2 linked regions of the Acetivibrio cellulolyticus CD2 genome follow. The protein of the gene in region 2 interacts with the protein of the main gene of each other region in a pairwise test. Links are inferred from orthologs where the notes say so. Each region holds a gene or a part of one and is shown on either strand. Other genes may lie near its edges. The genes, in order: ACECE_RS0225825 and ftsZ.

Region 1 (15,025 bases), on a different replicon or contig from region 2:
GATCTTAACACTTCAAGTTGAGAATGCAGCAGTGACTCTGCCTTACTCTTATAAATATGCAGCTTCTTTTTTGTATCTTCATATTCATACTTTATCTTTACAACTTCCTGGTTTGCATCGCTAATTATTTTAAGTGCCTTAATTTCCGCTTCTTTAACTATATTTTCAGCTTTCTGGTATCCGTTCTTTTTAATATCTTCGCTGGTTTGCTGCGCAACTATCAAAGTGTTCTGCAGGGATTCTTCGATACTTTTATAGTGCTGAATAGCCTGATTCAAGGCCTCCAACTTATCCTTAAGTTCCCTGTTTTCGTGTATATAGCCGGTATAGTCCTCAATAATTTTATCCAGCACTTCATTGACCATATCTTCCTTATACCCGCCAACTGCACTCTTTTTAAAAGTAAGGTTTTGTAAATCATTAGGAGTATAATTCATTCCAAACACCTCTTTATATAAATTTCTTTAAGCATACACTTATTCTGTCTTTTCTAGTGGTCTTACCTATTTCTTGCAGTACAACTCTGCCTTTCCCTCTGATAGAAATCAAATCTCCCTCTTTAACCAATTTAGTCAAGCTTGGAGTGGTTTCCCAGTTTAGATTGACCTTCTCTGCTTTTATAAAGTCGGCAATTTTACTTCTCGACATTCCAAATCCTGCACTTGCAACAGAATCAAGCCGCAGGGATGCTACTGTCGTTCGGATCTCCTTAACTTTTTGCTCATAAGTATTAAGGCTTTCTACATCCAAATATTCAACTTCAACTTTTACATTGCCTACTTTATCCAAGTTGTGCCTGATGAAATCTGCAATATCATTTAGTGCAACTACCAGAGAGTGTTCGTCCTTAACAAGAATATCACCAATTTTCTCCCTTTTAATTCCCAATCCCATCAAAGAACCAAGGTAATCTCTGTGAGTCATATTTTCTCTATGCATTAAACTTATCTTCAGAACTTTAAAAAGGCCGGCTAACTCCGGCTCCTGAATCAATGGCATATTACTGGGGCAGAAAGCCACTACAGCCCTCTCTGCCCCATCATAGCCTCCATAAAACAAATAATTACCGACATTATTAGATTCCAAACACTTTGACACAACACTTTGAAGGTGTGGGTCCAAAAAATCCGTAATCGCCAATTTGTTAGTCTTTTCAGATAACAATAACTTGTCAAGTACTTTTGCTACAACCAGTTTATCTTCACTTTTTGAAATCCTTTTTAGTATTTCTTCCCTATTCATATTCAAACGTCCAATATCTATTGTAATAGAATGCACTACCTAGATAAGTTAATACTTAACTTATGTATGCTATAGACCCCACAATATCCTTCTTAACACTTCGATAATCAAAAAAGCAATCAAAGGTGATAAATCTATCATTGAATTCCTACCAAAAGAAGACTTTTCAATCAACGATCTAATTGGATTCAAAACCGGTTCGGTAACCTGATTCAAAAGATTAACAAACGGATTCTCTCTTGATAAGTTTGGAATCCACGATAAAACAGCACGTATAACTAATGCCATTTCTATTACATAAAGTAATGTATCAAGTGCTTTTATAAGAGTATACATCTAAATCCTCCATTATTTTGCCCATGGGAAAGCTGTCTTATTTGCTATCTCTCCTTTAAAATCTCCCATAATGTCAACATTATACGGAGCAATAATAAATATCTCATTAGAAACTTTTTGAATTGCTCCATCGAGAGAATAAACAGCTCCACTTAAGAAATCTATAATTCTTTGAGCAAGATCCTTTTCAAGTCCTTCAAGGTTGATAACTATAGGCTTCTTATTCTTCAAATGATCACAGATGTCTTGTGCATCATTAAAATTTTCCGGCTGCACAACAACAACTTTAAACTGTGTTGAAGAATGAATGTTCACAACCTTTCCTGGAGAAGGCCTTTTGTTTATTGTCTGAATAAATTGTGGCTTTTCAGTCTCTTCCTTAAGTTCCTCTTCTTTTTCAATTAACTCTTCTTCGTCTTCTTCAGTCTCCCAACCAACAAAATTGAGAACCTTGTTAAATAATTTTGACATACTAAATTACCTCCTGTTTATCTTTTGTAAAATACTTTTATAAAACATATCTAAAGATACTGCCTTTGTCCAAACAATGCAGTACCTATCCTCACTAAATTCGCACCTTCTTCAATTGCAATTTCATAATCATTACTCATACCCATGGAAAGATAATCTATAACTATATTATTAATATTTTCCTTTTCAATGTCAATAGACAATTTTCTCAAACCCGAAAAAACATTTCTTACTTTTTCAGGATTTGATGCAAAAGGGGCCATTGTCATAAACCCTCTAACCCTTACGTTTTCCAGCGTAACTATCTGTTTGATTAGTTCTAAAGCGCCATCAGGAGAAACTCCAAATTTTGATTTCTCACCGGAAATATTGACTTGCACCAATATATCGACTACTTTTCCAATCTTTTTAGCCCTGTTATGAATTTCAAGAGCAAGATCATATCTATCAACTGAATGGATCATTTTTACTTTATCCACAACATATTTTACCTTATTTGTTTGCAGATGTCCAATTAAATGCCAATTACAACTCCTATTAATAATATCGTACTTTTCTGTCAATTCCTGAACCCTATTTTCACCTAATTCAGTTATTCCCTCATCAATTGCCCTAATAATCTTTTCAGGTTCAACTGTTTTGGATACTCCAATTATTGTGATATCCTCCAGCTTTCTTCCGCTCTTAATTGCAGCTCTTTCAACTTTTCCCCTGATAATGTCCAGGTTCTTTTTTATATATTCAAAATCCTCGTTCATCAGTTTATTGTCTGCCCTTCCTCAATATTAACCGGATTAACTATATAACTAGAATACAAGCTAACACTGTACTCTCCTGCCAAATCCGCATTTTCGACTATTGCAAATTCTTCGTTTTTACCGACAATTTTCACTTTTACAAACCTTGCGTGGTTTGCCTTTACCAAGCAAAGCTCTGCAATCTTTTTGTCAAGGTCTACATTAGTCAGGCTTCGCAAAGGTACCTTAAAGCCGCTGTATTGACTCTTTATCAAATCAATGTTTACCTTTCTTAAAGCGGCAGTTTCACTAAGTGCATTGCTTACCTTCACTGCAAGTATGCTCTTTCCATTAAGATTATTAGACCTAAAAAAGACATCTCCCTTAATGACCTTATCAAATTCGTTTAGTCTTATGTTTATAACATTGTCCACCTTAAATCCATTTGCCTTTTTGGTATCGACAGGCATTACCAGATAGTATTCGATGCCTGTTATGAGCTTTGCAAAGGGTTTGTTTGCTTCCACACCCAATTCTTCAATATCCTTTTGGGTTCCTTTTACTTCAATATTGTCAATATCATCTAATGTATAATCACTTATCTTGTCAGGAGTTAGTATACCTTCATAGCCATCAACCATATAGGAAACCACACCCGACGTGGATGTAGTAATGTCCTTTGTATTCGCACTTATTCTTTGCTGCAAAGATTTTTTTTCATCCAGAAGTGATTTTATATGTGCATCTGGTGAGCTTAATCCCCCTGCAATCGCAGCCTTCTTTTGAATTAATTCATCAACTTCCTTTTTTATTCCTTCAATTTCCGATAATTCATTAGTATTGCCAAGCAAGATTACCTGCTTCAGTTTTTCCTCAATTTCATTTTCAATCTTCTCTAAGTCGTCTGAGAAAAGTTCCAAATTCTCATTTCTTTTCTCCTGTGCATCTATTATTCTCAAATCCAGCTGCTTTAATTCTTGGAGAAGCTTTTCTGAAGAACCGTTAAGCACCGTAGCTATCCTTGCATTAGACTTTACCTTTTCACCCTCGTTTATTTCCTTGATACATTTTCCTCCTACAGGTGAATTCAAAACAACCTCATCCCTGACTATAACAGCATCTATACTTACAGAGTCCTCAATTTCACCCATTCTTACAATATCAGTACTTACATTCTTACCATAAACCCAAAATATCACAGAAGGGATATATAACAGCAAAAACAATACTATCAAAATACTTCCAAGCTTTATCCTTCTTGTAGTGACAGACTTCTCAATTTCAGCCATATTGCTCCCTCCTATCTTATAGTTGGTTATCTATTTCACGACTTCTGCTTAGCAATTTCCTCAAATCAGCTTTTTATCAAGCATCTTCTGAATGGCTATCATAATACCAAGCTTAACATGCTCGTACACAAGACCTCCCTGCATATATGCAATGTATGGAGGCTTTATTGGTGCATCGGCACTGAGTTCGATAGAAGATCCCTGAATAAATGCACCTGCCGCCATTATGACAGGACTATCATATCCGGGCATGTCCCACGGTTCTGGAGTAACATACGAATCTACAGGAGAACCTTTCTGAATACCTTGACAGAATGCTATAAGGCTGTCCGGATTATTAAACTTCACCGCTTGGATAATATCGCCGCGAACATCACTTATACCTGGACTGGTTTCGAAACCAAGGCTTTTCATAACCGCAGAACAAAGCACTGCCCCTTTCAAACTTTCGCCTACAACATGAGGTGCCATGAAAAGTCCTTGAAACATTAACCTGTTGTGCCCTAAAGATGAACCTACCTTTTTCCCAAGACCAGGTGTAGTAAGCCTGTATGCTGCTTTACTTACACAATCTTTCCTTCCAACTATATAACCTCCGGTTTGAGCAAGTCCGCCCCCGGGGTTTTTTATGAGTGATCCCGCAGCCAGATCAGCACCTGCTTCTATGGGTTCGCGTTCCTCAACAAACTCTCCGTAACAGTTATCAACCATTACAACTATATCATTTTTAATGCCTTTTATAAACTTTATAGTCCTTTCAATATCCTCAATCAAGAGTGACTGTCTCCATGCATAGCCTCTTGATCTTTGAACAAGTACCATTCTGGTTCTATCATTTATGCTCTTCCCAATTGCCTCCAAATCAGGCTTACCGTTTTCCAAAAGCTCAACCTGTGAATATGTAACTCCAAATTCTTTAAGTGATCCTCCGCCTTCTCCTCTTATGCCTATAACCTCTTCTAACGTATCATAAGGCTTACCTGTTGCACAAAGGAGTTCATCACCCGGCCTTAGAATTCCAGACAGGCACAGAGCAAGAGCATGAGTTCCAGACACTATCTGATGTCTCACAAGCGCATCTTCAGCCTTAAACACATCTCTGTATACGTCATCTAAAACATCTCTGCCCTTATCATCATAACCATATCCCGTCGTACCCGGAAAATGAGTGTCACTTAAATTATTTACCTGCATTGCCCTTATTACTTTTAACTGGTTATATTCCTTCACCCGGTCAATCTTTTGAAACTCAAGTGAAATTATCTTCTCAGCATCCTTTGTAATTTCAAGCACTTTATCACATATATTAAACTCACTTGCTAAATAATCTGCAATCCTAGATATCATTATTTTTCCTCACATTTCAGTTTACTTTTCACAAAACTGTATTTTATATTAACATATTTTTTTATATTTCAATATCCATTTAAAGCAAAAATAAAAGCTTATGACTAAACTGTATTTATAATTCGCCACGAACTTAACAAATCCTCCATTTCAATGTTCTATTGAATTTTGTCTTAGTTCGTCCAATCATTTATGGGCTATTTTGACTTTTCTTAATACAAATTCTACCTTTGATTTTATTGCCATACTTTGTTGAATACTATTTACTTGATGTAATATAGCTCAAACATTCAATCAATTTGTCTCTTATCATATCCGCACTAAGTAAAGAAACAACCAAGCTAAAAAAAGCAATAATCAAGCCAACAAGAGTCAGTAATTTCATAAAACTATTAATACTTTTCTGATAAATTATCATATTATCATCTTCTTCCAGATCTAATCTTTCCTTTACCCTTTCAACATATTTGTATATTCCAAGCTTGTCCATTATCATATCAGTTAAGGTAGACATCTCGCTTATATTTATATTCATAACCAAATCAATTGCTTCAATCATCTTTCTTCTGTTACAGATTATCTTCCTATCACCCAATTTTGCTTTGCAATAATCTTTTGTCATGTTTGCTCCAATAATTACATGCAACATTGTCGCTCTCTCCATTGCAAGCAATGCTCCACTATTCAAACCTGCATAATTTGCTGGTTCTAATAATTTTATCGTATCCTTATCGTTAAATACTTCTCCAATCTTCTTCTGTGAAGCATTATACTTTTTATAATTATCAGATTCTATTAAATTTATCTCCAACACTCCTACATTAGATGCAAAAACACAAAAATAATCTCTTGAACAAAAACACTTCTCAAGAGCACTTGATGAACATTGCAAAGGCACAAAACGCCACCCCTCATCACAAACCATCAATCCGTATATTTTCCTAGAGAACTTTTTCATGAAATCTTCTGAATGCAAATCACATTTATCAATTCCCTCTAAGTCTCTAACCTCTATCATCATCAAACTAAATTTTTTTATCTCTTCAAAGGCCTGCTTGTAATACTCTTCTTTTTCTAAAGCAAACTTTGACTTAGCGCGATTTGACATTATGTATTTATTTCCGAACTTTTTATACTCTGATATTTCCATAAATATTATATAAATTTTTTTAGATATTTCAGAAAAATCAGAAAAAGTATACTTTTCTTCTTTATTTTCTTCTTTAAAAAAATCTTTATTTATTAAAGTTATTGGCTTTTTATCAAACTGGATTACCTTTCGAACAAATATAAACTCATCTATTGATATCTTTTTAATTGGAATACTATAAAGCAGGTTAATAATATCTAAATCGGGATAAATAAAGGCAAAAATCTCTACTTCATACACTCTTTTATATACTTCGTTTATATTTTGAAAACTCTTATCCTCTTTTTTATTTACTTTTTCATTTTTTTGTTAGCTTGAAAATACTCAATAGAAAATTTAAAACACCCTAATCTAAGTTTTATCAAGTTATGTGGGTTCAAGTTATTTTTAAAAAGTATATTTTTGTAATCTTCAAAACAGTTACTATAATTACTTTCGTTTTTCCATGTGGGATCGCAAAAAAACTTTTTCAGCTTATTCTCGATTTTTTCTTTATCTGTGAGTCTGAAGTTAATATTTGCACTTTGCAGAAAGATTATTTGTGCATCAATCAATTCTTTATTTAGTATGTCATTTTGTTGTTTTTCTTGCCCAGACAAACAAATCCCTCCCGTAGCGCTTCCTCAAACCACTATTTAAATTTATCAAAGAATCTATACCAAAAATACTGTCTAAAAGTTTGCTACTTGTGCTATTGTGATATACTCTAAAGTCAATCATATCAAAACCATGCTTCTCAATAAGCTCTTTAATATTATCACATGCAAAAAACTTGATAGGCAGTATTCCCGCCTCATTATTTAAGTTATTAAATCTTTCCTGACTAATTTCTGTCTCAATACGCTCTCCACTCTGACTCATATAACTTTCACAAAATACTACCCTATCTTCAAGAGAATGCGTTGTTGTAATAAACAATAAGCCATTTTCCTTTAGCATTCTTCCAAATGAGGCCATCATTTTCTCCGCAATATCTTCCTGAATATGCTGAATAACATGACTACAAATAATTATGTCAAAGTATTCGCTAAATTCCAATTTTTCAGCGCCACCCAAATATGGCTTTACCTTATGAGACATATCCCACTTGTTTATATTTTTGCAAAAAACGCTATAACGTTCTGTATCTGGCTCGCAAGCATGTATTTCTCTGAAGTATTTACCAAACTTTAAAGTCAATCGTCCCATACCACATCCAGCATCAAGCATAGTGCCATCCAACCCTAATTGCTTAATTCTTTTTATTGCGATATCAAGTATTTTACCTTCACTTTTATCCCAGTAATTATGATAAGGTTCACTCTCTCGAATAAGATTTAATGTAATCGACTCATTCCTGTCAGGATACAAATATATCCCTTTTTTATCTTCGTCTGAGTTATGATTCAAAAAAATACACCATCCAATACATGAATTTTCTTATTTCATTATACTAATACATTGCATTATAAGCAAATACTATATAAAAATCAATTTGCCTAATTAGGACTTGAATAATGCACAATGCTATAATATTATTAACGGGGTGATTAAACTTGATTATAAAATATACCGCTGATAATAATGACAACGGCAAAGCTGTAAAATACATATTAAAAAGCAAGCTGGATATTTCCGAACGATTGATAAAAAAGCTCAAATACCAAAGCAAGATACTATGCAACAAACAACCTGTATTTGTCAACGCTGTTGTTAAAAGCGGCGACGTTATCGAAGTCGAAATTGAATATGATGAAGAGCTGGAAGGTTTAGTTCCGCAAGACCTCCCCATAGATATTATCTATGAGGACGATTGTCTTATTGTTATAAACAAAGCTCCCGATATTGTCGTTCACCCCACCTGTTCCCACCCTGATGGTACTCTTGCTAACGCTGTAGCATACCACCTTCAAAAAAGTGGTGTAGCCAAAAAAATCCGTCCTGTAATAAGGCTTGACAGGAATACTTCAGGCATTATTATATTTGCCAAAAACTCTTTTTCTCAGGAGTCACTAATACGCCAAATGAATACAAAAACGTTTGTTAAGGAATATATCGGAATCGTTTACGGAATTCTTAAGAATACAAGGGGTACCATTGATCTGCCCATAGAACGCAAAGAGGGTAGTATTATGTTAAGGCATGTATCTCTGTCAGGAGATAGATCTGTAACTCATTTCGAAACGCTGGAAGTTCTTAACAATACCTCACTATTAAAATTCCGTCTGGAGACAGGAAGGACTCATCAGATAAGAGTACATTGCCAGGCTATTGGTCATCCACTTATAGGCGATACCCTATACCCATTTTTAGATATTTCCCAAACCCCAGAACTCATGAGTCGTACGGATGGTGATGATATATATTATGAAATAGGAAACAGCATTTCCAGTAATGAGAACTCTATTACCCAAAACTTAGAATTCCATCCAGAGCTTAATATTATTGAAAGACAAGCACTTCATTCCTACAAAGTGGAATTTATTCATCCCCTAACTAAAAAAAATCTTCAACTTGTTGCGCCCATTCCAAAGGATATAAATAACTCTCTGGAAATATTGCGTAAATAATCATCAAGTTATTTACACTATTTCATAATAGTGCTATCATAGTATTTGCTTTCCAACTTATACAAGGCTACATAAGCGCCGTGATAAGTATATTTAAACATGTCTGAAGCTTTTAATTAAGGAGTAGATGGAATATTGTTTCGATGTTTATTTCATCATTACAATTAATAAACTGGAGGGAGTCTTAAGTGGAAATTCTTAAAGACAGGTATACCATTACTGAATTAAGTGAGCGTCTTGGAATAACCGACCACGCTTTAAGGTATTATGAAAAGGAGTTCAATATGAACATCCCAAAGGATAGCAGAGGCAGGCGTTATTACACACCCGAATATGCCAATGTAATGTTTCAGATAAAGACTATGCGGGATGATGGTCTTGAAATTAAGGCAATTAAAAAAATACTTGAGTGCGAAAGCGTCATAAATGAGCCTCCACCTGTTGTATCAGAAAACGGGTTCACCTCTATGACTCCTGTTGAATCGAGTGAAAACATTATAGATATTAAAAATTTTTTCAATGAATTTGGTGAACGCCTTACTCTAAGCTTTTCTAATGAAGTGGCTGATGCCAGGGATCAGATAAACAGGGAGCTTACTAAAACAAAGCTTGAACTCGGAGCTTGCATGGAAAACAATATAAGAAAAATTGAAAGTAAACTGGACAAGCACTTTGAAAATGTAGACCGTTCTTTGGGATTATGGCGTGAAAGAAACAAAGGAGGTTTCTTCAGCCGCCTTTCTAGAGTATTGTCGAAGAAAAAAACAATTTAAAAAAGTTAAGCATATCGCAGCGGAACAAAATAATCCCTGTGATATGCTTAGGAATGCTGAAAAATTCAAAGTAATATTTCGGTTATTCCTTAAAGCATTGAAAATATCGTATTTGAAACTGAATCCAATGTAACCTGCTTTTCAACTGCGCCTATTTCATACGCCACACGAGGCATTCCATATACAACGCAGCTTTGTTCATCCTGTCCTATCGTCCGCGCACCACTTTTTCTCATAGCTAGCAGTCCTTTTGCGCCATCGCCTCCCATGCCTGTAAGTATTACTCCTACAGCATTTCTCCCTGCGACCCTTGCAACGGATTCAAACAAAACATCTACTGAAGGACAGTGACCATTTACCTTTTCACCTTTAAAGCACTCAACCATATAAATATTTCCTACCTTTTTAAGTCTCATCTGAAAGTCACCCGGTGCAATAAGGACTCTTCCAGGTAAAACCCTATCTCCGGTTTCCGCTTCCTTTACTTCCATTAAGCATGAATTATTAAGTCTTTCCGAATACATCCTGGTAAAAACCGGTGGCATATGTTGTACTATAACCGTTCCCGGAATATCTTTGGGCATGGACTTTAAAACACTGTATATTGCTTCTGTTCCACCAGTTGAAGCACCTATGGCAAGTATCTTATCAGTTTGCTGCCTATCACTTCGTGTTAACTCTCTGTTTATCGGAGCTTCAAACTTCCAGCGCCCAACTTTGGCGGTTGAAGCAATTTTTACTTTTATAATGAGCTCGTTTATAAAAGATTGCATACTCATCTGGCTACTCACATTAGGTTTTGTTACAAAGTCAACAGCACCTGCATTTAAAGCATTAAATACATTATCACTTACAGCACTTACAACCACAACAGGAATAGGGTATTGAGGCATTAAACGCCTTAAAAACTCAATTCCACTCATCTTAGGCATCTCAACATCAAGAGTCATAACGTCTGGCTCATATTCTATTATTTTATCTCTTGCACTGTATGGGTCAGCTGCAGTTCCAACGACTTCAATTGCAGCATCCTGACCGATTCCTTTTGCCAGCGTTTCCCTAAAAAGAATGGAGTCGTCAACTATTAAAACTTTAATTTTCCTTTTAATATTTGTTTTTTTAAGCTCCATGTTAACTATTCCTTTCTATATACTGCAGGCATTATATATTTAAATTTTGTTTCTTCACGGTTTAGTGATTCAGAGTGACCAATAAAGAGATAACCTCCATATTCAGTCTGTTCATAGAACCTGTTTATTAACTCTCTTTTAGTTTCAGAATCAAAATAAATCATTACATTCCTGCAAAATATTACATGAAACTTTTTCTTGAATGGAAGGGTTGTATTCATAAGGTTAAATGTTCTAAAAATAACCTCGTTCTTAATGCTGTCAACAACAATACTGTTCTGATTATCAAACCTTTGAAAATATTGATTCCTCCATATTTTAGGCACAGCTTCCAAACTTTCATTAGAATAAACACCATTTTGTGCCTCACTCAATACTCTTGATGATATATCTGTTGCCAGTATTTTTGTATCCCAAAGTGATTTCTCATTACCAAAAAAGTCTGCAATAATCATAGCAAGAGTATAAGGTTCTTCACCGGACGAACAACCTGCACTCCATATTCTTAAGTCCTTTGAGTTCTTTAGCTTTTCGTACCAGTATTTTAGCGCAACGTTTTTGAAATATTGGAAGTGTTCAGATTCCCTCATAAAGTAAGTGTGATTTGTTGTAATCTTACTTATAAGTGTTTTAACTGCTTCACCTGTTTTATCTTTCATTACATATTCTATATACTGCGAAAAACTTTCAAAACTTTTTTCCATTAAGATATTTTGGAGTCTTCCGACAACAAGAGCCTTTTTTTTATCACTAAGGTTAATACCATAATTTGCCTTAATATACTCAGAAAGCTGTATAAACTCTTTATCCGTAATAGTTAGCATAGTTCTCACCATTTATAATTTATTTTAGAATCATGAAATCCTTTGCAAACATTTAAGAAATCTTTATTAAGCTCTCACAATCCTCATCGCTGAGAAGTTTGCTGCAATCTAGCAAAAGCTTTACTTCATCGCCGATTTTTCCTATACCTTTAATATACTTGTTGTTAAAACCCGTATTTGCATCAGGTGGAGGTACAATGTCATTTTCTGTTATCGTCGTCACCTCTGCAACGCTATCAACAATAAGTCCTACCGAAATATCAGCTATGTCAACAACTATAATACATGTTCTGTCATTATATTCTTTTGGTTCCTTCTTGAACCTCACCCTGACATCAAGTACTGGAATTATCTTTCCTCTAAGGTTGATAATACCTTTGATGTAGTCGGGAAGTTCAGGTACCTCCGTTATCTTCTGAATATTAATTATTTCAGTAACATATTTTATCTCAATTCCATAAACTTCTTTTCCTATTACAAAGGTCAAGAATCTACCTTTTTGCGTATCTTCTACAATTTCATGCAGTTCATCCAATACATCCGCCATTTCCTCAAACCTCCATTTTTTGTTTATTATCAGAATTAAACTTTACCCTAAAATGTATAATGTCGTAGATGAAAAACTCTAAAACTAAATTTAAAGAATGTTTTTGTGCTGTTAACCGATAAGTTCATCCATGTCAAATATCAGACTTATGTCCCCATCACCTAAAAGAGTACAACCTGCTATACCTTTTACCTTTTTGATGTATTTAGGCAGTGCTTTCACAACAACCTGCTGTTCTCCTAAAAGTGCATCCGAAAAAATACAAATTCTTTTATCCCCATTTTCTACCATAATCATTATTCCCTCTGTAAATTCTTTCACTGAAGTATCAATATGATAATGTCTATGTAGCCTAAGAACTGGGTAGCATTCGCCTCTTACCATTATCATTTCATTTCCCTGTTCATCTTCAATTACTGCCTCATTAGCGACTCTGAAAGACTCTAATATTGATACCATAGGAATAGTATACTTATTGCATCCTACTTCTATTATCATCCCATCTATAATTGCAAGTGTCAGCGGAAACTTTATGGAAAATGTTGTGCCTTCATCTGGAGCGCTGTTTATATTTACTGTTCCTCCTACCGTTTCAATATTTTTTGTAACTATATCCATTCCAACTCCACGGCCCGAAAACTCTGTAACGTTTTCTTTTGTTGAAAAACCCGGTAGGAAGATGAAGGAATATATTTCTTTATCAGATAGTTCCGATTCAGGCTTAAATATAAGACCATTTGTTCTTGCTCTTTGCAGAATTTTCTCTTTATCCAAACCCTTTCCGTCATCTTTAACAATTATCAAAACTTCTCCACCTGCATTTTTGGCTTCTAAAACCAATTTACCTGTAGGTGACTTACCTTTCTGGATCCTCTGGTCCGCCTTTTCAATTCCATGGTCTATTGAATTTCTTATTAAATGTATTAAAGGATCAGTTAATCGTTCTATTATATTCTTATCAACTTCTGTTTCCTCTCCGATTATTTCAAGCTCAACCGATTTATCAAGCTTTTTGCTCATATCTCTTACAATTCTGTTCATTTTTTGAAAAGTCATTGACAAAGGCACCATACGTATTGACATGACTATATCCTGAAGCTCAGTGGTTATTTTATTAAGCTGTCTTGCCGCCTTGCTAAAGTTGTTCAACTCCAGCCCAGCTAAATCTGGATTTTGTGTAACCATTGCTTCAGATATAACTAACTCACCAACCAGATCCATAAGCAAGTCCAACTTGCCAATATTTACACTTATTACACTTTGCTTTCCGGTTGATTTTGCATTCTCTTTTTCATTAAGGCTTTTTTCCAGCTTTTTATCGTCTTCGGGTGATTGAATCTCGCTAATATCTTCAAGCAATATGTTTTTCAGCTTTTGGGAACTCGAAGTTACCCTTTCCTGATCAATATAATCATCTTTATTGTTTTCGATTTCAAAACCATCTAAAGAATCATCTGTCAGAAACACCTGTAATTCCTTTAAAAGGACTGTCTGATAAAGTCGCTGTTTAATAGCATCAATCCCTAAATCAGTCTTAAAAACGATTTTAAACCCTTCATTTCTTATCACCTGGACACTTTCATTACTTTCCATTACATCATCCGGAACATAACTGATAACTTCCGCTATTTCCTCCAAATCATGTATAACCGAAAAAGCCCTTATGTTTTCCATCTCACATCCGTCTTCAAAGAAAAAAACAGCCTCATACTTATTATTCATAGGACTTTTTGAACTTTTACTTGAAGCGACATAATATTTCTTATCTAAAGTCTCTGTATCCTTTTTACTTTTCTGAGATCCATATCTGGAATTGTTTGCGGAAGGATTCGATTCCTTTAGATATTCAAGATATTCAGTAACTTTTGATTTTAGCGCATCCGAATTTCCATCGGACACAAAACCATTTTCAATCTTTGAAGTTTCACCCTTTATGAAATCAACGCATTCAAATACTGTATCTATTACTTTAGATGATTCAACATTCTTTGGATGCTCTTCGCGCAGGTAAAAGAACAAGTCTTCCATAGAGTGAGCCAGAGTTGAGATATTGTCAAATAACATCATTGCTGCTGAACCCTTGATCGTATGCATAATTCTGAAAATTTCATTAATCGAATCTTCAAAGCCACTTTCCTTCTCACAGTTTAGAAGCAACTGTTCTAGTTGATCAATCAACTGATATGTTTCAAAAATAAACATTTCCAGCATTGGCTCACGGTCCATATTATCTGCCAATTCATATCACCTCAGTTATATTAGTATTTAAATTGCGGTCTTTCATAAAAAAGAGGGTTATTTTGACTATAAATATAATTAAACTTTTAGAGCTTTGACAGGGTTTCAACAACATATTCTTCCTTAAATGGCTTAACTATAAAACCCTTAGCTCCTGATATAATAGCTTCTTTAACAAAACATTCCTGACCCATTGAGGAGATCATAACTATTTTTGCATTGGGATCAAATTCCTTTATCATTTGCACAGCTTTTATTCCATCACAAATAGGCATTGTTATATCCATAGTTACAATATCTGGATTTATCTCCTTATATTTATTCACGGCAACCAAACCATTTTCTGCCTCACCTACCACTTCAAAGCCATTCCTCTCGAGCATCATTCTCAA
Region 2 (14,985 bases):
CATTATAGTTCTCACTTTTAGAAAGAGCCCTATTATAGATGCCGATAATCACGTCAGTTACCCCCTTCTTTTCAGTATTTTCTCCAACCTCTATATAATCTGGTTTAAAGCCTATCAACATACCGTTATCTTTTCCAAGTGATGTAAATGGAATAAGCCTGAACCTTGAAAACCAGCTGGAATCCGAGACAATCCTAGTTACACATACCAGGTCATTCTCTTTTGACTCTTCAAAGATATTCTGTATCTCTTGAGGCAAAATACTTTTTATTGCATTAAATTCAACTACAACTACAGGCACATGCGTCAGCGGATCATACAAAGCATTACCGGTATCCACTAATGCAGACAGGTCTATTGCTCCATTCTCAAATGCAACTTTTAGAGGTATAAGCAGCCTATCCCTCACCAATCTGCCCTGTATGATATCCCAGAATATTTTAACTATGATTCCCGCTGTAGCAATTCCTAAAAGCATCACAGTCCACTTCGAATTCCAGTAAACATAGAAAAACCCATTTCTCACAAAACCTCCGCTCTGGTTAAAATAGAGGAAGGCAAAACCTGCTCCTGCAAAAATGAATGTAGATATATAAAAAATCGCCAGCGTCTTGAAAAATGCACCAAACCGTTCGAATGAAAAGGCAATTGCAACAATTGCAAATGATAGAGCAATTTTAGCAATTGTAGTATAATACCCCTTCAAGCTTGGAAAAACAACCAGGATTGCAACATAAAGAGCTCCAACTGTGGCACCTAGAAATAGCCTCAAATGGGATATTTTATTTTTAGAAAATTTAGCAGTCATTAGAAGAATCAAATAGTTCATTACTATGTTTTCAAGTAAAAGTACATCAAGAAATATCTCCACTCTTTTCCCCCCTGTAAGTAAGAAATGGCTTACCCTTTGTTAACCTGCTTCAAGTAACATAAAACCTCAACTAATTGCATACCTTATTAACTTATATGCATAAGCATGTATTTTTATTATTAATTATACAAATTAATTAACATATAATTTGTCAAAACCTCACTGCAGAAAAATTTTTCGTATGACAAAAATCTAGTGCTTTTTAACGTTAAAAAATAAAAACCTCGGGGCAGCGAGTCCCTCAGTTTTTCACTCTTTCATTTCACTTAAAGAGGCTAAATGGAAAAAGCCCTAAAGCATATCAAATATGCTCTAGGGCCTTTGTAATAAAACCTATTTAGGTATTATACACAACACTTATTTAAATCTATTCCTTCTAAGGAAAGTTGGAATTTCCAGTTCATCTGAAACAGGCTGAGGCTCTGGAATTTTCTCTGTAGTTCTAGTACTTGTCACAGCAACTTTCTCAACAACTTTTTCAGTTTTTCTTAAAACCGGAACCTTGTCAAATCCGGTCGCTATAACGGTAATTAAAAGTTCATCCTTCAAATTCTCGTCAATAACCGCACCAAAGATAATATTTGCATCAGGATCTGCTGATTTTTGCACAAGTTCTGCAGCAGTATTAACTTCAAAAAGTCCAAGGTCAGGTCCACCAGTAATATTTAAAAGAACCCCGCGAGCACCTTCAATTGAAGTTTCAAGCAAAGGACTTAGGATAGCCTGTTTTGCAGCCTCTTCCGCTCTATTTTCCCCTGATGCTCTTCCAATACCCATATGTGCCAAACCAGTATCCAGCATAATAGTCTTAACATCTGCAAAGTCAAGATTTACAAGTCCTGGTACTGCAATCAGGTCGGATATACCCTGTACACCCTGTCTTAATATGTCATCTGCAATTCTGAAGGCATCCACTATAGAAGTCTTCTTTTCTGCAACCTGAAGTAGCCTGTCGTTTGGTATTGTAACTAATGTATCAACTACTCCTTTGAGAGTCTCAACGCCTCTCTCCGCATGCTGCATTCTTTTTCTTCCTTCAAACATAAACGGCTTAGTTACAACGCCAACTGTAAGTATTCCCATTTCCTTTGCTACCGAAGCAACTACAGGAGCTGCTCCTGTTCCTGTTCCGCCACCCATACCGGCAGTAACGAAAACCATATCAGCACCCTTTATAGACTGTGCTATTTCATCCTTGCTTTCATTTGCAGCTTTTTCTCCAATTTCAGGGTTTGCACCTGCTCCAAGACCTTTTGTAAGCTTGTCCCCTATCTGGATTTTAGTATTTGCCTTTGACAAAAATAAAGCCTGTTTATCAGTATTTACAGCTACAAATTCAACCCCACGAAGTCCTGCAGTTATCATTCTATTTACAGCATTGTTACCGCCACCGCCAACACCTATAACCCTTATCTGGGCAAATTGTTCAAGATCAATATCAAATTCCAACAATGTAAGTCCCCCTCCTTATTCTTTTGTAATAACACAACACTAATAGACAAAATCTGTTCCCGAAATATCCTGTATAACATTTATAGTAATTTTCATCAGTTACAGTTATATTTACATTTGTCAATCCTATTCTCTCAATATTTAATAATATATTAATATTTGGATTTGTGCAAGGATGTTTTTAATAAGTTTAAAACCTTTAGCAAAACTTGCAGGCTAAAGATTTATACGTCAATTATAAACTAAGTCCATACCATTGTACAACGAAAAAAAGAACTAAAATGTTAAAACAAACCATTAAAAAGATTTGCTAATTTTCTAAAGAATCCACCAGTATTTTTTCCCTTATTCTTTTTTTGCTTTTTGACTTCACAACCTGTATTGCTTGCACCAAACCTATTTACAATATATTTTGCAGTCCCAACCGATATTAAAAATTCAGGCTTTGTTACATTTGAAACATTATATGATGCCACTCTAACAGGCAAATCAAACACTTCATACGCAAGCTGCATATTTCCATCAATATAGGAAATACCTCCGCCCGACAAGACAATGCCCTTGCCAAAGCCTTCCAAAACATTAGCCTCTTTAAGTTGTTCCCTGCAAATTGAAAAAATCTCATGCACTCTTGCTTCGATTATTTCAATTACTTCTGAAACCTTTATGTTTATCTTTCTATTCTCATTTATCTCATTTACAGTAATCTCATGGTCATTCTTAATCAAAGATGTAAGAGCAAGCTCATATTCCCGCTTAAGCTTTTCCGCCTCCTGATGAGGAATTCTCAGCCCTATGGAAATATCATTGGAAATATGGTCTCCACCGACAGGAATTGCATCATAAAAGACCAAACGCTTATTCTTGATAACAGATACATTGGTAATACTGCCGCCAATGTCAATAAGTATAACTCCCATCTCTTTTTCTTCCGGAGTAAGCACAATTTCTGCAGAAGCCAAAGCTTCCACAACAAAACCGTTTACTCTTAAGCCAGCCTTTTCCATACTCTTTAATATATTCTGAACAAAAGTAATCTTTCCTGCAATTACATCTGCCTCGACTTCCAGCTTAACACCTGACATGCCTACAGGGTCGACTATTTCATCATAACCGTCTACGATATACTGTATCGGTATAACATCTATAACCTGACGGTCTTCAGGCAACTTTACCTTCTCCGCACTTTGTAAAACGTTCTCAACGTCATCTAAGGAAATTTCCTTGTCTTCACTGGAAATATTCACGCTGCTCCTATTATGTATGATACTGGCGTGCATTCCCATTATATTCACATATGCAGAATCGATTTCCATATTTGCAAGTGCCTGAGCTCTTTCAATACAATTCCTAATCGAAACTGCTGTACTTTCTATATCAACAATTATACCTTTCTTTACGCCATTACATGGCTCCATAGCCTTTCCCAAAACTTCCATCTCACCAGTTTTGCTGGCTCTGGCAATCAATGTGCATATTTTTGAAGATCCTATATCGACGCAACCAATTATATTTCCCACTTATGTGAACCTCCCGTAATTAAAAACATGAACCCGCAGGGTACAGCTTTATATCACCAGTAAAATTTTCATTTAAATTAACTCACAATAAAGATAATTTTTTACTTAACTTTCAGTATTATTTATTATATTATCTTTTTTTGAAAGTTTATTCAATAGTATTCTACGAATAATTGCAAAATTCAAGAATAATCTATTTCCAAAAGCAAATACCGCAGCAAGATATAACTGTATTCCAAGTTTATCACCTATGTAAGCCAATATCGCAGCTAATATAGCATTTCCGAAAAAGCCGGTAAGAAATACACTCAAATTGAACTTTTTTTGAAGTGTTGCTAATACGCCTCCAAATACTGAATCCAACGCTGCCAGTATTGCAATAGCTACATAATTCGAATATGCTGCGGGGATGTCATATGGGATAAAAATCCCTAAAACTATACCAATAATCAAACCAAGCAAAGGTAACATAATATGTCCTCCTATTTATCTGGAATAAAATTAGGTCTATTGCCTGTTGTAAAATCCAGATACCCTTTATCCGTTTCTTGAAGTTTATTGAAGAAAACTTCTCTTAGAAAACTCAACCTGTAGCTTCCAACCTCTTTATAATTCCCAAGGTTGACCTTAACCCTTGAGTCCAGTGAAATACATATGTTGTCCAAATCGGAAACATCAATATAATTCACATGTTTCAAAATTGCTTTGCTGCTATCATATACTTTGTCATTGTCAACCTTTTTAATCTCTTCAATAACCATCTTGAATTTGTTGAATTTCTTTTTATCTTCCGCATTTACAGCTTGTCCCAATTCACAATTATCAAGGTCTAACCCCTGTATACGGAGTAATCTGTACTTCGAAACATCTTTTTTCGAGTCCAGTATATACCCTTCTGCATCGATAAGCAAGTTTGAATCCGAATATGGGATAATAGCAATAGGCTCTCTCTCTGTAACATTTATATTAACTCCATTAGGAAAACCCAATTTAACAAAAACCTTCTTTATATAAGGACGATTTTGCTCTATACTTTTCTCCGATTGGATTGACCTAAACAGTACTATACTTTTAAAATCAAGCCCATTTGTCCTAAACCAGTTATTTCCCATTATTAAATTGGATACTTCAGTTATTTCATTATCATTATAATGATTATTGCCAGAAACTTCAATCCATTTAATATTAAATAAAGGAGACAGCGCAAGGAGCACTAAAGTTGCAGCACTTAAAACAGTTAGCAGAAGAAATCTTACGAACTTTAATGCTCTTTTTCGCTTTTTTTTAGTTTTTCTTTTGTACTTCCCTCTTATTTCCTTTTGTGAACCGCTCTCACCATCAATATATTTTTCTTTCAAAGCACTAACCCCTTTATTCTTCTCTCAAAATTAAGGCTCCGACTTTGGACAGTTTATCTTCAATATTCTCATATCCTCTGTCAATATGCTTGATGCCACTGATAACTGTCGTGCCTTCAGCTACAAGGCCGGCCAATACCAGAGCAGCTCCTCCTCTTAAGTCTCTTGCAGTTACTGTTGCTCCTGTAAGTTCCTTTACACCTTTTATCACCGCAAGACGTCCTTCAAGTTTTATATTCGCTCCCATTCTCATAAGTTCTTCAACATGCTTATATCTGTTTTCAAAAATCGTCTCAACAAAAATACTTGTTCCACGTGCTATAGAAAGCAATGAAATGAACTGTGATTGCATATCCGTTGGAAATCCCGGATAAGGCAAAGTTCTTATTATATCAATTGACCTGGGTCTTGTTGGACCCGAAATATGCATTGTAGTTTTTTTTGTGTTAATTCGGCAGCCACATTCTCTTAAGTAACTAATAACAGGTATTATATGTTCTGCCGAAACATTCTTAAGAGTAATATCTCCACCGGTAATCCCAGCGGCGACTAAATATGTACCAGCAACTATTCTGTCAGCAATTACATTATGCTCAACGTTGTTTAACCTTTTGCTGCTTCCTCTTATCCTGATAATGCTAGTACCTGCACCTGTCACATCAACGCCCATACTGTTAAGAAACTTTTGGAGATCTACAATCTCCGGCTCCCTCGCTGCATGCCGAATAATTGTATCTCCTTCAGCAAACACAGCAGCTAACATTATATTCTCAGTAGCCCCTACACTTGGAAAATCAAGCTGTATATCTGCACCTTTAAGTTTTTCCGCCTCACAGTATATAAAACCATGAAGAGCGTCGTGCACCTTGACTCCCATCTTCCTTATTGCCTTCAAATGCAAGTCTATGGGTCTTGGTCCTATTTCACACCCACCTGAGTGTGAAAACTTATTGGCACATTGTGTTTTATCTACAACATTCTATCACTTAAAAAATAACGTATCAATTATTTTTTTTAGGAAATACTTTCCTATAAAATATTTGTACATAATATAACCCTTTATGTTATAATGTAAAAATATTAAATCACAGGAATACTGAAGTTATAACTTTAGCTTTGTTTTCAGCTATTCCTTAGAATCAGGGGCTGTCATGAATCTAAGACTTACTTTTACAATACTAATAACAAAAATACTGATTTTTATCCTTAGAATATTTAAAAGCGGAGGTACAACGCTTCCAGGTAAAATCGCCAGAAAGCTCTATCCAGATGTAATTAAGGTTATTTCTAAAGATTTTAAAATTATAATGGTCACAGGAACAAATGGTAAGACAACAACTACCAGGATAATCGGTGAAATTCTTAAAGTAAATGGCAAGGATTATATTACAAACAAGTCAGGAGCGAATCTCTTTGGTGGAATTGTTACCACTTTTATTGACTCCGTTAATCTCAAAGGCAGGGGAAAGGCACCTATAGCCCTTATAGAAGTCGATGAAGCAGCTTTCAATGTCGTTGCCAACTATGTAGATCCTGACGTTCTTGTGGTTACAAACTTTTTTAGAGACCAGTTGGACCGATATGGTGAATTATATTCTACATTAAATAATGTAAGATCGGGAATTCAAAAGTCAAGTAAGACAAAGCTTATTTTAAATGCAGATGATTCTTTATGTGCTTCTTTAGGAAAGGATACTGATAAGGAAGTAACTTATTACGGGTTCGCAAGCGAAGCGTATGAGGCTAAAGAAAAACTGGTTAACTCTGATGCTATGTTCTGCATTTACTGCAAGACCAGATATGACTATGAAAGTCATGTATACGGGCACCTTGGCAGCTTTGCGTGCAGTTCGTGCGGTTACCGCCATCCTGATACCCAGATAACCTGTGTTAAAGTTGATGAACTCAACAGTTCCTATTCAAATGTATTATTCTCAGTAGTCTCTGACAAAAGTACGGATAAGAACGAAATTTTGCAGGCTAAAATCAACCTTCCTGGACTTTATAACATATATAATGCACTGGCAGCTGCCGCCTGCGGAACTGTATTGGGTTTACCTGCCGGTAACCTCGTCGAAGCTCTGGAAAACTTTGAATGCGGCTTTGGCAGAATGGAGACTATTACAACTAACGGTAAAACCATAAAGATTATATTGGTTAAAAACCCGACAGGATTTAATCAGGTTTTGAGTTTTCTTTTAACCGAAGAGAAAAATATGCAGATTGCGTTTCTTATAAATGATAAACTTGCAGACGGAACAGATATTTCCTGGCTGTGGGACGTTGATTTTGAAAAGCTTGAAGAGGCTCAAAAGATAATTGACAACTTTTATGTATCCGGAATAAGAGCCGAAGATATGGCTGTCAGGCTCAAATATGCCGGTATTTACAGCAACAAAATTCAAATAGTAAAAGACTATGAAGAGCTCCTTGAAAAAGGACTTTCGAATACTAAAAACGGGCATAGCTTTTATATTCTCCCAACTTATACAGCCATGCTTGATATGAGAAAACTTCTCAAGAAAAAATATGGATTAAAGGAGTTTTGGAAATAGTTATGTATGAGCTAAATATATGTCACCTATACCCTGATTTATTAAATCTCTACGGAGACAGGGGAAATATCATCGCCTTAAAGAGACGCGCACAATGGAGAGGAATTAACGTTACTATATCTGATATCAGTATGGGTGACGAGTTTAATGCCGAAAACTTTGATATTGTATTTCTTGGCGGCGGTCAGGACTATGAACAGGAAATAATCCAGGATGATGTGCTAAATCAAAAGGGAAATGAAATTAAAAACGCCATACAAAATAACAAGATATTCCTTGCTATTTGCGGAGGGTATCAATTACTTGGCAACTACTACAAAACCTGGGACGGAAAAGAAATTGAGTTCTTAAAAGCACTTGACCTGTGGACTATTGGCGGTAAAGAAAGAATGATAGGTAACTTTTGCTTTGAGTGCGAATTTCTTAAGTCAGAGAACTACGATGGCAAAATTGTAGGGTTTGAAAACCATTCAGGAAGAACTTATCTCGGTCCAGATGTCAAACCCCTCGGGAGAATTGTAAAAGGTAATGGAAATAATGGTGAGGACGGTTTTGAAGGAGCAACCTATAAAAATGTGTTTTGCTCATATTCACACGGAAGCTTGCTCCCTAAAAATCCGATATTTACAGATCACCTGATTTCACTTGCTTTGAAACAAAAATACAAGGATTTTGTATCTCTACAGAAGCTAAATGATGAATTTGAGGAACTTGCTCACAACACCATGATTCAAAGAATAGTAGGATAGTGCCTTATTTTACCCAAAAAGGCCCAGGTTGCATGAGCAATTAGTGCGGCAAACCCTGGGCAAAATCATGTTATGGATATAAGTATTTATATTTCCTGCCTTTTAAAAGTTACGACACTTAGAATTATAAGCACAATAACCAAAGCTGCTGTTACGATAAAAGGTATCAATGCCTCACTTGCCTGATTTACTCCTAACAGGATATTTGTACTAAGTTCGCTTAGTTTTCCGGGCGTATACTTTCCTATCTTTGGAATAAATGCAATCAGTGGGATAGCTAATAGACCTATAATACCTATTACTCCAGCCATCATATGTGTTTTGGTTATAGTGCTTGCAAAAACAGTAATTGATATAATAAATACACCGTAAAGCCAAAATATTAGAAAGCTAACCCATAAATTTTCGTGATAAAAAGTCGGAAAAAGCAGGTATGTGTAATATACGCAAGCTCCTACAGATACTATAAACGATAAAGTATAAAAAGTTACAGCTGCAGTAAACTTGCTGACAATAAACTGAGTTCTCGATACCCGTTTTGTAAGCACAAGGATCATAGATCCTCTAACTCTTTCATCAACAATCACGCCCATAAAGGATAGTACCATAACAAAAAGACACATAGAATTAAAATTTTTGAAAAACTGGGCATATGAATCTGTAAATTTGGGTTCAGGAAGCACTATATTAATATTACCTCCCGCCATCTTAAGTATCTCGTTAATATATTTTGCACTTAAGGGACTTGAAAAAGCAACTAACAAAAAAATTGAAGGAATTATAAATATCTTCTGTGTTTTAATTATTTCCTTTAATTCTTTTATAAAGAACGTAAAACCTGTCACGATTTGCTCACCACCTTTAAGAATATATCCTCAAGTGAAGGCTCGAGGATCATAAATTTCTTTAGCCTAACCTTTTTCTCTGTCAATAATGCAGTCATATTTATTTGCGCATCGCTAAGGTTATTTACCAAAACTTTAACTTTTCCTCTTTCAGGTATTTCCGTACTATCTACCCATTTTTGCTTTGAAAGCAAAGATAAAAATTCGTTAAAGTTCTCCGACTCATCTGCTTCAATCTCAATTCCCTGCCTCGAATATTTTTGCCGTAAGTTTGGTATAGTGTCTTCAATAAGCATTTTTCCTTTGTCCAGTATTACAACCCTATCACATATCCTCTCAACGTCAGAGAGGATATGCGTGGAAAAAAAGACCGTAACCCTTCCTGCCAATTTTCCAATTATGTCCATTACATCCTTTCTGCCTATAGGATCTAAAGCAGACGTGGGCTCATCAAGGAATATTACCTTTGGATCATTTATAAGCGCCTGGGCAATTCCTAACCTTTGCTTCATACCTCTTGAAAAACCCTTTATCTTTTTATTCACTTCTTCAAGCCCAACCAGTTCAATTAAATTATCAACCCTATCATTCAACACTTTTTTATCGATAGAGAAAAGATTTCCGCAAAAATACAAAAATTCTTTCGGCTTCATCCAATCATAAAACGAAGGTACATCTGGAAGGAAGCCAATATCCATACGGTTTTTAAGACTTCCGAAGGTAACATCCCTACCATAGAGCTTTATATCACCGGATGTTGGCTTTGATAGACCAAGCAGCATTTTTATAGTTGTCGTCTTTCCTGCTCCGTTAGGACCTAAGAAACCATATATCGATCCTTCCGGCACTCTTAGGTCAAGCCCGTCAACTGCACTAAAGCTATTGAATCTTTTAGTAAGTTTATTGGTCTCAACTGCAAGCATTATTCATCATCTCCTCTGGCCAAAAGGTAAATTATCGGCCCAAGCATATTGATAAAAAGTATGATTGCTCCCCATATCCATTTGTTACCAAACCTCACCTTTTTTCTCTTCACCAGATCTACCATTGCTACAATTATAAGTGTCCAGTTTATTAGCAAAAACGGAATAATAAATGGTAGCGCTTCTTTAAATTCAGTCATAAAACTATTCTCCTTTCGTTCTTTTATGAATTTTTCTTACAAAAAACAAATAGAATATTAAGGGCTCAGGAAAACGTATAAGACCAATAATTCCCCAGAACCAATGCTTCGCATTTCTCTTTCTGGCATCAATAAAAAGCCATGTTGCCTGCGTCAGTAGTATTGCTGCCACCAAAATATAAGAATACACCGGCATTCCATATATTTTCGTATTTAAAGCATTTAAAATTTCCATTAATTATTCACCCTTCCAAAATGGTGTTTAAACCATACTAAAACGCTTATTGGAATAGTTACAAATGCTGCTGCCTGTAAAGACATAAATAACGTGATATTTAAAAATAATATGCCTGATGAAACGCTCAATACAGTAACAGCAACAATCAAAAACACTAATAGCTCAATATTCTTCCAATACCTTTTCTTTTCTTCAACCTGCGAAACCAATAATTTAAAATTCCCTATTCCAGGCTTGTTTACAGGTAGATTGTCATCTACATAATTCAATGTGTCTTTCATTTCCTGAATGATTTTTTCATCCTCATTCCCCATCATATCCCAACTCCTTTCTCAGAACTTTTAACCCATTGTGAATTCTTGATTTCACAGTTCCTAGAGGTATAGACATTTTATTTGCAATTTCCTCATAGGAAAATCCATAGTAGTGCTTTAGCAATAGTGGCAGCCGTGTAATATCATCCAGCCTTGCCAAAGCGTCCAGAATACGGTTTATGGAATCATCATCACTATAAATGCCTATTTCGATTTTTTCCTCCAGTACCTTTTCACTTTGGTCCATGTACCTGTTCTCAACTTTTTTCTTCCTTAGATAGTCAACATATATATTCTGTGCAATAGTTATAAGCCACGTGGAAAACTTTGACTTCTTTTCATCATAAAATTCTATCTTTACAATAGCCCTAACCATCGTTTCCTGAACCAGATCTTCAGAAAGTGATTTGTCAAATGTAAACTTATACAGGTACTTATACACAATTTCGTAGTTGTCATATAACAACTCAGCTAAAGCATTCTGGTCTCCTTTTCGTACCTTTTTTAAAAGTTGTTCGTCCATTTGCCCTACCTCATTATTCTGTTTTATAAAACAATCTTTATTTATTTTATATTGATAATACGTTTTATATCGGCAAAAAGTTCACTATAAAAAACTAACTTTCTTACCAAACTAAAAAAGAGTACCCTGTGTTAAAATCCAGGGTACCCTTTCTTTAAGCTTAAAATGCTGAAAATATAATTAGCTGTTTATCTGCATATTATTTGTAACTTGCAGAAGTTTTATTAAAGTGTTTTCCTACGATAACTATATCTTCCATATTGACAGCACCATCTTTGTTTAAATCGCTACCAGCTCTATATTTATCGCTACCTTTTACTGTATTGTATGATTTGCAAACAAACATTATGTCAGCCATATTTATAGAATTATCTTGAACTCCATTAATTTCAACATCTCCAACCCACATCATAACTGGTGAACTTTGAGTTGAAATACTAGTATTGCCTGTAACAACAACACCTTTAATTTCTCTTGCCAAATAGTTTTGCTTTGTAATCTTCAACGTATATCCTTCTGCATTTTCAGGCACACCCGATATTTCAAAATATCCATTAACTGATTCAGCTTTCAAACCTGTTCCAACTATTTCAACTACAAAACCAGACTCTATCTCTCCAGCCTTTTCTTGCTGATAAATAAAGTCGGACTTGATATATCCTGATACAGTATTTGTATTACTGCTATCAACAAGCTTCAAGAGACCAAATGCTTCAGTATTCTTATAGCCAACTCCTGTTGCATCACTCCAGTTTGACATTCCCTCTCTTATTCCATCAGCATTTGAATCGTCATTTACCTGCAGATCAAACCCCATAATATATCCGGAATTTCCGCTAATTGTGTTAAATGGAATTGCAGCTTCTACAAGATATCCACTTACAGCATCTCCATCATAAACAGCCTTTGTCACTGTAATAAAGTCATCTTGAACACAATTGCCTCCAAAGGATTGTTTGTTGTTGAAGTTAACCCTGTATTGAGCATCATCGGATTCGTATTCTGAAGTCCTGCCATTGTTTTCATCAACGAAGAACTCAATTGAATCCTGTTCCCATGGGTTCTCGCTTACATCGCTTAATGATGTATCTGCTACTTCTGCCAAAACATACAGATAATTTTCGTCCCACATAGTCTTGACACTAGCTTTGGCAGGTGCTGTTCCCTGTGTAACAATATCTGTAGAAATCTTATTTGCACTAGCCCAGGCACTGTCAATTTCACCGTCAACTGCTGGTGTTCCTTTAATAGCTTCAGTATATTCCGGATTCACCATGCTTAATACTCCATAACCAGAAGTATCACTGTCCTGAGTATTCTTTATATCGTTCCAGCTCACAAGCTCAACTTTTTCGCCCTCACCAAAGTTTAACCTTACATCAAAGCCAACTTTATCTGATGGAGCATTTGTGAAAGGCATGTAAATTTCGAACATATAATATCCGTCTTCCTGCTTCACAACCGCATTAGTTGTGCCTGTAATTTCACCAGAACTTGTAATACTGAAGGATTTATCTTCTGCTTCATTTCTTTCATCCTTACTATTGTCTTCATCAACAAAGAACTCAGCTTTTGAAGGAGTACCTTTCACCTTTAAATAAGCATATAACCCCTTATCATCCCAGAGAGTTTTACAGTTTCCTCTTACCTGTCCGTTTAAGTCCTTAATATCAATACCCTTTGCTATATTCCATACATTCTCTTCCACTCCGTCAACAGAAGGAGTTCCTTTAAACGTCATAGCATGATTTACAAATACAGGAAGTTTGCTAGCATCTACAAATCCCCAGTATGCATATTTAGCTTTACCTTCCTTGTTAAAAAGTAACGGTGCATCTATTCTTCCGCCATCTACAAAATAGTTCAGCCATGTCATATCATCTTTTAAACCCCAGAAAGTCACACCTTTGATTTTATCAGGGTACTGTGAATCAAGTTCTTTTAACATTTCTGCAAGATCTTTAAATTTGTACGCCTGTCTGATTAACTGCTCTTCAGTTATAGGTGCATCAGCCTCAGTAAAGCTCTTATATACTGTCATATCCAATTCTGTAATTTCAACTTCAAGTCCTAAATCAAGGTAACCTTTAAGTGTTTCCCTTATACCTTCAACAGAACCAAAATCTATACCAATATGACATTGGTAGCCTACTCCATCTATCTTAGTTTTTTCCTTTAATTCTTTCACAAGTTCAAGAATTGCTTCCCTCTTAAGAGGATTCTCTTCATTGTTGTAATCATTGTAGTAAAGCTTTACTTTACCTTCAAGCCCAGCATCAACAAGCGCTCCATACGCATATTCAAACGCCTTTTCTAAATAATCATCACCTATAATCTGTCTCCATTTTGAGTCTCTAAGTCCATAGGGCTGACTATCTCCGATAGCTTCATTTACAACATCCCAAACTTCAACCTTATCACCATAATGCTTAATTAATGTTTCAATATGTGTCTTCAATCTCTCCAAAAGAACATCTCTTGTTACAGTTTCACCTTTGTCATCAACAAATATCCAATTTGGCACTGCCTGATGCCAGCACAAAGTATGGCCTCTCAGGCGCATCCCGTTTTCCTGTGTAAACTCAACAAATCGATCTCCTTTATCAAGGCTAAAGCTACCTTCTATTGGCTGCATTGAAACAGGTTTCATATCATTTTCTGCTGTAATACTGTTAAAATGCTTTTTAATAAGATCTGACTGGAGTTTATTATCAAATGCTGAAGATGGTACAGCAACCCCAATTGGGAAATAATCTGCAAAAACATCCTTCAATGAAGGAATATCTGTTTCAATACCTTTATCATCAACAGGCGAACCAGTTATCAGTACATCATCAATGCCGATATCCATTGTTGCATTACCTGACTCAACATAGATGAATAGCTGCTCAACATCTCCTGTATAATTTACAGTATACGTTCCTTTAAGCTCTACCCATGTACCAACAGGTACAGCATTATCCACAGCTAATGTGGTATAAACAGGATCTCCATCTGAATCAGAGCAAACTGACACCCTAATTTGCTGTGTTTCTTTTGTTGTCTGGTAAACCCACATGGACATATCAATTACCTGACCTTTTGTAACTTTACCCTTCAGATCAAATCTTGCTCCCTGCCATGTATCTGCCCTTCCAGTAACCAGAAGACTATTAATACCGTCATGTGCTGTAGATTCATTAATCGAAAGAGTTGCATCTTTACCTGTACCCTGAGCAGCCCATCCGTCAAAGGTTCCTTCAAATCCTGCATCACATATTATTGGAGAAGCATCATTTGACTTTACTTTTCCTGCTATAACGACATCATCTACATAAAAATCAAAACCAAGTTTAGGCGATTCCACATAGAAAGTCAGCGCCATAGGTGTACCTGTATATGTGTAGGTATAAAACCCTTCTAATCTTGTCCATTCCCCGCTTGGGACACTAAGATTT

The links.
Region 1: the proteins of ftsZ (region 2) and ACECE_RS0225825 interact in binary tests that used the Bacillus subtilis proteins (3 or more experiments, as listed by UniProt). The link is inferred for Acetivibrio cellulolyticus CD2 from one-to-one orthologs.

What each region holds. Positions count from the first base shown.
Region 1 is NZ_JH556659.1:1,310,651-1,325,675, reverse strand. Bases 321-3,213 are described here. They hold ACECE_RS0225825 (cell division protein SepF), read right to left. Parts: upstream 2,050-3,213; coding sequence 1,591-2,049; downstream 321-1,590. Other genes in these bases: ACECE_RS0225815 (HlyD family efflux transporter periplasmic adaptor subunit), read right to left, coding at 2,807-3,213; ACECE_RS0225820 (YggS family pyridoxal phosphate-dependent enzyme), read right to left, coding at 2,100-2,807; ACECE_RS0225830 (YggT family protein), read right to left, coding at 1,312-1,578; ACECE_RS0225835 (YlmH family RNA-binding protein), read right to left, coding at 451-1,242; ACECE_RS0225840 (DivIVA domain-containing protein), read right to left, coding at 321-437. In the rest of the region: more of ACECE_RS0225840, read right to left, coding at 1-320; more of ACECE_RS0225815, read right to left, coding at 3,214-4,075; ACECE_RS0225810 (methionine gamma-lyase family protein), read right to left, coding at 4,136-5,422; ACECE_RS0225805 (hypothetical protein), read right to left, coding at 5,682-6,812; ACECE_RS0225800 (hypothetical protein), read right to left, coding at 6,863-7,171; ACECE_RS0225795 (class I SAM-dependent methyltransferase), read right to left, coding at 7,143-7,961; ACECE_RS0225790 (RluA family pseudouridine synthase), read left to right, coding at 8,108-9,121; ACECE_RS0225785 (MerR family transcriptional regulator), read left to right, coding at 9,310-9,894; ACECE_RS0225780 (protein-glutamate methylesterase/protein-glutamine glutaminase), read right to left, coding at 9,984-11,024; ACECE_RS0225775 (CheR family methyltransferase), read right to left, coding at 11,030-11,848; ACECE_RS0225770 (chemotaxis protein CheW), read right to left, coding at 11,901-12,395; ACECE_RS0225765 (chemotaxis protein CheA), read right to left, coding at 12,507-14,633; ACECE_RS0225760 (response regulator), read right to left, coding at 14,720-15,025. UniProt on the Bacillus subtilis protein: Cell division protein that is part of the divisome complex and is recruited early to the Z-ring. Probably stimulates Z-ring formation, perhaps through the cross-linking of FtsZ protofilaments. Its function overlaps with FtsA.
Region 2 is NZ_JH556651.1:78,107-93,091, reverse strand. The notes cover bases 277-3,129. They hold ftsZ (cell division protein FtsZ), read right to left. Parts: upstream 2,324-3,129; coding sequence 1,229-2,323; downstream 277-1,228. Other genes in these bases: ftsA (cell division protein FtsA), read right to left, coding at 2,608-3,129; spoIIGA (sigma-E processing peptidase SpoIIGA), read right to left, coding at 277-871. In the rest of the region: more of spoIIGA, read right to left, coding at 1-276; more of ftsA, read right to left, coding at 3,130-3,843; ACECE_RS0200370 (small basic family protein), read right to left, coding at 3,949-4,314; ACECE_RS0200365 (cell division protein FtsQ/DivIB), read right to left, coding at 4,326-5,201; ACECE_RS0200355 (MurT ligase domain-containing protein), read left to right, coding at 6,353-7,756; ACECE_RS0200350 (type 1 glutamine amidotransferase), read left to right, coding at 7,759-8,505; ACECE_RS0200345 (ABC transporter permease), read right to left, coding at 8,592-9,350; ACECE_RS0200340 (ABC transporter ATP-binding protein), read right to left, coding at 9,347-10,273; ACECE_RS0200335 (PLDc N-terminal domain-containing protein), read right to left, coding at 10,273-10,473; ACECE_RS0200330 (hypothetical protein), read right to left, coding at 10,478-10,708; ACECE_RS0200325 (DUF5345 family protein), read right to left, coding at 10,708-11,028; RNA polymerase sigma factor SigY, read right to left, coding at 11,015-11,548; ACECE_RS0200315 (endo-1,4-beta-xylanase), read right to left, coding at 11,748-14,985. UniProt on the Bacillus subtilis protein: Essential cell division protein that forms a contractile ring structure (Z ring) at the future cell division site. The regulation of the ring assembly controls the timing and the location of cell division.